Regions from separate parts of the Halomonas sp. 3F2F genome, predicted to be linked through region 1. Evidence: riboswitches for the same ligand, from Rfam matches in the RefSeq annotation. Region 1 holds a riboswitch; each other region holds the start of a gene.
The links. Region 1 has a riboswitch for thiamine pyrophosphate ahead of tenA (thiaminase II). Riboswitches for the same ligand answer to the same signal wherever they lie in the genome.

Region 1 (2,267 bases):
AGGCGCGGCGCAGGGCGGGTAGGCCTTTGCGTAAATCGTTGTTGGCGGCTGGGTCGGTGTAAGGGCCAGAGGTGTCGTACACCAGTAGCGGCGGGTTCTCTTCATCAATGCTGCTGGTTTTAGTGGGCGATAGAGTGATTTCCCGAAACGGCACGCGGATATCGGGTCGTGAGCCTTCAACGTACACCTTGCGCGACGCAGGCAGCGGTTGAATAGCAGCGGCATCGACTTGGGCGGTTTCAGCTAAAAAGTGGCTGGTTTTACTTTTTGAGGTCTTAGCTTTTAAAGTTTCAGTTTCTAAAGTCTTCGTCATGACGGTCGTCTTCCTTCGTTGTTGATTATGGTTATTGTGTTGGCTTAATGGGTGAGGCTTTTGTCTGTTAGATCGCTGTCTATCAGATCCAGACCCATCTGCCAGAAATCGATTTCCAGACGCGTGGCGTCGCGGAAGATCTTGCTCAGCTCGGCAAAGCGGACGGGGGTAACATCGGCCAGGCGGGCGTTGAGCCACTCAAGCTCTGCCTGCATGGCGGCCTGAAACTCCTGGCTTTCGTACATCGCTATCCAGGCATCAAACGGGTTTTGGCTGCCGCGTAGGGTAGAAGGCTGAGCGTTCAGCCAGTTGGCGATTTCGCCGTAGCCCACTAAGCAAGGAGCCAGCGCCACGTGCAAATCGAGCAGGTCGCCGCGATTGCCGGTGTCTAATACGTAGCGGGTATACGCCAAGGTAGCTCTGGCTTCGGGAAGCTCCGCCAGCTCTTGCTCGGAAATCCCCCACTCCTGGCAAAAGCCCACGTGCAGGCCCAGCTCCACATCCACAATGGCTTTTAAACCTTCATGGGCCTGGCGCAGATCAGCCAGCGTAGGGCTTTTATAGGCGGCCAACGCGTAGGCGCGGGCGAAGTGAATCAAAAACAGGTAGTCCTGTTTCAAATAGTGGCGAAACGATGCTTCTGGTAGCGCGGCGGTACCCAACTGACGGACAAAATCGTGCTCAATATAGGCGCGCCAGTCGTCATAGCAGGCATTAGTAAGATCAGCAAAGCGGTAGCCCATGGTGCCTCCGGTAGTAATGATCCGGAAGGTGGGCGGTTGAGATCGAGGGAATGGCGCAGAAGGAGGCGTGAAGCTAAGCCGAGGCCATCGCTTGATCCCTACGCCGGTACCCGCGCGCTCGTCATAGGAGCAGCGCATTAGCCGGATCAGGTTCAGCGGGACCAGCGCTTTGGCAGTATCAAGAGGATACGCCCTGCGCCATCTCAGCCGGATTCACCGGCACCCCGTCAAGCAGTTAGTGCCAAGCAGTCTAGGAGGACGAGAGAAGAGATGCAAGGGGGATAGTGAGTGAATAGTAGGCTTCTTAGAAACGTTGATGTACTTGGCTAACCTAACGCCGCCACGCGTCTCTCGATTGCTAGACACTCTAAAAATTACTGCACTTCATGGCCTGACAGGGCGGCAGGGGGCCGTAAGTTGTGAAATCGAATGAAAAAGCGAATTTAGTAACAATAGGTTTTCTCAGTACGGAGGCTGTAGTGCTTGACCCGCAGGATCGCCTTGACGCGTTCCATCAGTTTCATAAGAGCCACTTTTTGTAACTATTCATAAATACAGTATTTTGAGCAGGGAAAAACACGTAAGCGCGCAAATTTTGGATATGCTGCCAAAATTGGCTTTGCCCTCTTGGGAATCGATGGGGTAGAGTCAAATTGGGTAGCTGAAAAAAACCAATGAATGTGTCGCCGCGTTTATTGGGGTTTTGTAGCGGGGTGTATAATCACTGTTAGAGTCTAGGAGAAACAATGGCAATACCGAGAGTCTTTATAAGTTCCACATGCTATGACCTAAAGCACATAAGGGAAAATCTTAAATATTTCGTGAGAACCATTGGGTACGAACCAGTTTTGTCTGATGAGGGTGATGTTTTTTATAGCCCAAGCTCACATACACATGACTCCTGCCTCAAAGAAGTTGAAACATGCCAAATATTTATTTTAATTATTGGTGGAAGACAGGGTGGGAACTATAAAGACGAGATTTCATCTATTACCAACAATGAGTACCGGGAAGCAGTTCGAAATAATATCCCCATTTTTGCACTCGTCGAAGCTTCAGTGCATTCTGATCATCACGTATTTATCACTAACAGAAAGAAAAATCCAGATATAGCTGAGAGTATAGCGTATCCAAGTATCGACGACATAAGGATTTTTGGCTTTGTAGACGAGGTTAGAAAAAACACTAAAAACAACGCCATTTTTCCATTT
Region 2 (2,267 bases), on a different contig from region 1:
CATGATCGTCCCTGTTAATTTGGCTCACGGCTTAACGTTACGGCCTAACGCTTCGTCGATTAGGCAGGTATGCCAGTGTAACGCTGACGACAATAGACGCCAGTAACGCCCCTAGAAAAGGCCCTAACGTTGGGATACTGCCTGGAAAGGTAGCCGCCATAATGCCAGCCGTAACGCTTCCCTGGCTTAGCCACCCCGGCAGTATTGCCCCTGCTAATCCAGCCATGCCGCCACCAATCGCCGCCACTGGCGTCATACGTTGCCACAGGCCAAGCAGCACAGGCACCACGATGGCAGCGCAAAGTAAGTCGGCTATCAAGAAGAGCCGTAGAACTGACAATCCTTGCAGGGCAATAAATACCACCGGCACCATCATTGCGACCGTTATCCAACGTGCGGTCGTTAAAGATGTTGCATGTCGTTCACCGCCACGCCCGACTATCAGCGACGCTATACCGTTTTGCAGCGTATCGACACTTGAGGTCACTAGCGTGACTGCCAACACCAATGCAGGTAACGCCACCCAGGCAGGCGCATCTGTTAACAGCGCAAAGAAAGGAATAGGTGGCTCTCCCAAAGCAACACCGCTCATGGCGGCCATGATGCCGACACCGCCGATCACCATCACAACCAGTACGGTCAGCCCGCCGCCTAGCCAAGCACCGCGGCCTAAGCTCTGGTCATCCTGAGCAGCCCACACACGCTGCCAATAGCCTTGATGAAAAAGATTGGCGGCGGTCACCGCAATCACAAGCGTCAGGGCAACACTCAGCGCGCTTGCGATAGGAATAGAGGGCATGACGGCGTCATTCGGCATGGCTGGTAGCCGCCAAATCGCAACGCTACCCACAGCCAATAACAGGGCTAGCAAAAGCCATGCCTGCCAGCGATCCGTTGCGAGGCTTGCGCGCAACCCACCAATCACCGTATACACCAAGGTAGTGAGCGCAACGCCAATAATCACTAGTGCAGGTGGCACATCGGAAAGCAGTGCGGTAATAGCACCTATCGCCGTCAGTTCCGCTGCTAAAAAACAGCCCATGTAGGCTACGGACACCAGCAGCACCCAATGACGCACCCCCTTGCCGTAACAAGCGTGGGCGAATTCGGCAATGCTTCTGCCTTCTGGCAATGCGCGACGAATTTTTGGTCCGTACAACCCCAACACGATAAACGGCAGCGCAGAGCCAATGGCATAGCCTGCCAACGCTAACGGACCAACAAAGGCACCAATTTCAGGCGGCGCAAACAGAATCCAGGCGCCCATTCCCGAGGCTAAAAAGGAGAATCCAAGCGTGGAAGCGGTTTGCGAGTTCCGCGCCGTGACATAGTCATCAAGCGATCCCTGCACATGACGTGCACGCAGGCCCAGAAAAGCAAAACAGAATAGCGCCGCACCAAGTACGGCTGACGTTAGGTAAGGCATGTCGCACTTCCTCCGCCGGTATGAACCGGATCAGGTTCCAGGGTCTGCGCAGTGCGCATTCTCAGCCCAACAGCTGCGGGCTCCCCTGGCGACAGTGAATGGAGACGCTATCCTCGGTGAAAGCGGCTCGTTAGTAAAGGCTGGGCGTTAGTAAAATTTATCCGTGGGTAACGCCTAGATGTGCGTCTGTATCCTGCTAACGCGGTAGGCGGCCCATCAAATAAAACTCCTCATTGGGGGGCGTACCCGTCATGGTAACTAATCGATTCGACATGCCGAAAAAAGCAGCAATGGCGCCAATATCCCAACAGTCCTCTAGCGTAAAACCTACTTTCTCTAATGCTGTTTGCCACGTGGCAGAGAACTCCCCAACTTCAATCCCGCAGTGCAATGCAAAATCCAGCATGACACGATGGCGTTCGCTTAGCCCTGCCGCTAGATGATTGATAGCGACATTGTCAGCAACTAAAGGGTCTTTACTATAAATTCTCAATAGCGCGCCATGGGCAACAACACAATAGAGACAACGATTGCGAGCACTGGTAGCCACAACAATCATCTCTTTTTCAGCTTTAGTCAGCGTGTCGGATTCACGTTCCATCAAAGCATCGTGATAAGCAAAAAAAGCGCGAAACTCCTCAGGGCGATGCGCCAGCATTAAGAACACATTGGGCACAAATCCCGCCTTGCTTTGCACTTTTAATATTGCATCGCGAACATCGTCAGGCAGTTCATCCAGCGTTTCTGGGACACGGAAACGGCTAAGTCGATTAGTCATCGTTACACCTCATTTGCTGATTAAGCTTTAAATTTTTGTTTTGATTAAACAATCATGCTGTTG
Region 3 (2,267 bases), on a different contig from region 1:
TGCGGCTCAGCGTTACCGTCATGATAGGCAAAATCCTGCTGATCTTCTGTGCCCCAGTTATGCGTCAATTCCAGTAAGCCTTTCTGACTGAAGGTCCAGGCAGTACGTGCTTGAGTATCTTCTGGCACGTTATCGCTGCTTTCGAGATTGGCTAGGAAGTAGAGCGAAAACTGCATCTCTTCGAAATCCAATCGGCGTAGCACCTGCATTCCAAAGACCTTAGAGTAGAACGCTAGCGCACGTTCGGGATCCTTCACCCGCAGCATGGTGTGATTTAAGCGAAACCCTTGGGTTTGCGGCGCTACGGGCGCGACGCCGGAATGTTGTTCGCCTTGAAAACTCATTTTGCTCTCCTGTCGCTAATGCTGATCATTGAATCCATTGAGCCTCACTTACCGCTTACCATGAGGGCTTTAGAGCCATAATACCAGCCTTTACAAGCATGTAGGCTTCACTAACGCAGTGTCACATTAAGCGCACTGGCAATACTAAACAAAAACCCTACACTTATTATTCATAAACTTTACAAAAAGCAGTTCCCGCAACATGAGCGATGCCCCACCTTTGAGGCATCCACAGGAGTTTTCCATGACTGCGATTGATATGACCCTCGGTGACCACATAACGTTAAAGCAGTTAGCCCGTGCCATACACAATGGCTTTTCACCGATTGTGGAAGTTGAATCAATGGATGGTATCTATAAGGTTCGCTTCCATCACGCGAACGGTGTCTCTGATTTAACCAATGCTGAGGGTCATGTCAGCACGTTTTTGGGCACCGGTGAAATTCGCGACACCCTTGGCCAGCTGGGCCTCACTCATGGAGTGCTTACGTTTGCCGACCAGTGTGGCGATGAAATGATTGGTGTTGAGGGTAAAGCGATGACGCCTGATGAGATGCTCACCTACGGAACACGCATCTCGTTTCGTTGATAGTTGCTCATAGCGTTGCCCAGGCTTTACAGATTGACCTAAGCCAAGGATAGTACCATCACGACAGGGGCGCCCTTGCTTAACGGGCTGAGAAGCACCCTTTGAACCTGAACCGGATAACACCGGCGTAGGGAGTCGTGGTGCAGCTGCATCACCTCCCAGCCGGGAGGATATTATGCCTTCACGCCCACTCGGCGATTATCTCCGCGACTTGCGCGCTGCCACACCGCTGGTACATTGCATTACCAACTATGTGGCGATGAATAGCACCGCTAACTTGCTATTGGCGACAGGTGCTTCCCCCGCCATGCTGCATGCTCAAGAAGAAGTGGCGGAGTTCACGGCTATGTCTGGCGCGCTATCGATTAATATTGGCACCCTCTCTTCCCCTTGGGCTGACGCCATGGCAGTCGCCGCGCGCACTGCTCATGAAAACCATATTCCGTGGGTGCTTGACCCTGTGGCTGTTGGTGCTACCGCATTTCGCCAGCGTGTTTGCGAGACGTTGCTGGCTTATCAGCCTAACGTTATTCGTGGCAATGCCTCAGAAATACAAGCACTTAACGGATTAGCCAACCAGGGGCGTGGGGTTGATGCGACGGCTAGCACCCAAGAAGCGGCAACTGCTGCCATTGCGCTGGCACAGCAACATCGCTGTGTGGTGGCGGTGACTGGCGAGAGCGATTTCATTACCGATGGCACTGAACATTATCGTCTTACAGGCGGGCATGCGCTGATGCCCCGTGTGACGACCTTGGGCTGCGGCTTGAGTGCACTGGTCGCAAGCTTTGTGGCCGCAAACCACGAGCAGCCGCTGGAGGCCAGCCTGGCCGCCTTGGCGTGTTTCAGCCTCGCTGGAAGCCGTGCAGGCGAGCAGGCTCAAGGCCCTGGCAGTTTCCAGGTGGCGCTATTGGACGCGCTGTATCAGTTATCCCCTGACGACCTTTCGACCCTTGCTCAATGGGAGGCGGTGCATGCCGTTTGATCTTTCACTCTATTTAGTCACCGATGCTGGTCTGTGCGCTGGCATGGGTCTGGAAAAAACGGTTGAAGCTGCTGTGCAGGGCGGCATTACCATGGTGCAATTACGCGATAAACACGCTAGTGACGAGCACATGATCGCCCAGGCCAAACGTCTCAAAGCGATGTTGGCTGGCAGTGGCGTCCCTCTGATCATTAATGATCGCCTGAACGTGGCGTTCGCCAGCCAAGCGGATGGCTTACATGTCGGGCAAAGCGACACGGCTGTTCAAGCAGCGCGAAGCACGCTCGGCCAGCACGCCATTATCGGGCTTTCAATTAACACCCCAGCCCAACTTCAGGAGGCACCTGTC

Region 2: another riboswitch for thiamine pyrophosphate. It lies ahead of INT21_RS17220 (sodium:solute symporter); the one in region 1 lies ahead of tenA (thiaminase II).
Region 3: another riboswitch for thiamine pyrophosphate. It lies ahead of thiM (hydroxyethylthiazole kinase); the one in region 1 lies ahead of tenA (thiaminase II).

What each region holds. Positions count from the first base shown of each region.
Region 1 is NZ_JABUZE010000038.1:9,139-11,405, forward strand. It holds gene thiC (phosphomethylpyrimidine synthase ThiC) at 1-313, opposite strand, end outside; gene tenA (thiaminase II) at 358-1,056, opposite strand; TPP riboswitch at 1,135-1,293, opposite strand; gene INT21_RS04800 (DUF4062 domain-containing protein) at 1,803-2,267, shown strand, end outside.
Region 2 is NZ_JABUZE010000170.1:15,319-17,585, forward strand. It holds partial or broken gene INT21_RS17215 (magnesium transporter CorA family protein) at 1-3, opposite strand, end outside; gene INT21_RS17220 (sodium:solute symporter) at 38-1,426, opposite strand; TPP riboswitch at 1,416-1,523, opposite strand; gene INT21_RS17225 (peroxidase-related enzyme) at 1,623-2,204, opposite strand.
Region 3 is NZ_JABUZE010000182.1:80,468-82,734, reverse strand. It holds gene gloA (lactoylglutathione lyase) at 1-344, opposite strand, end outside; gene INT21_RS18705 (hypothetical protein) at 589-933, shown strand; TPP riboswitch at 989-1,084, shown strand; gene thiM (hydroxyethylthiazole kinase) at 1,109-1,918, shown strand; gene thiE (thiamine phosphate synthase) at 1,908-2,267, shown strand, end outside.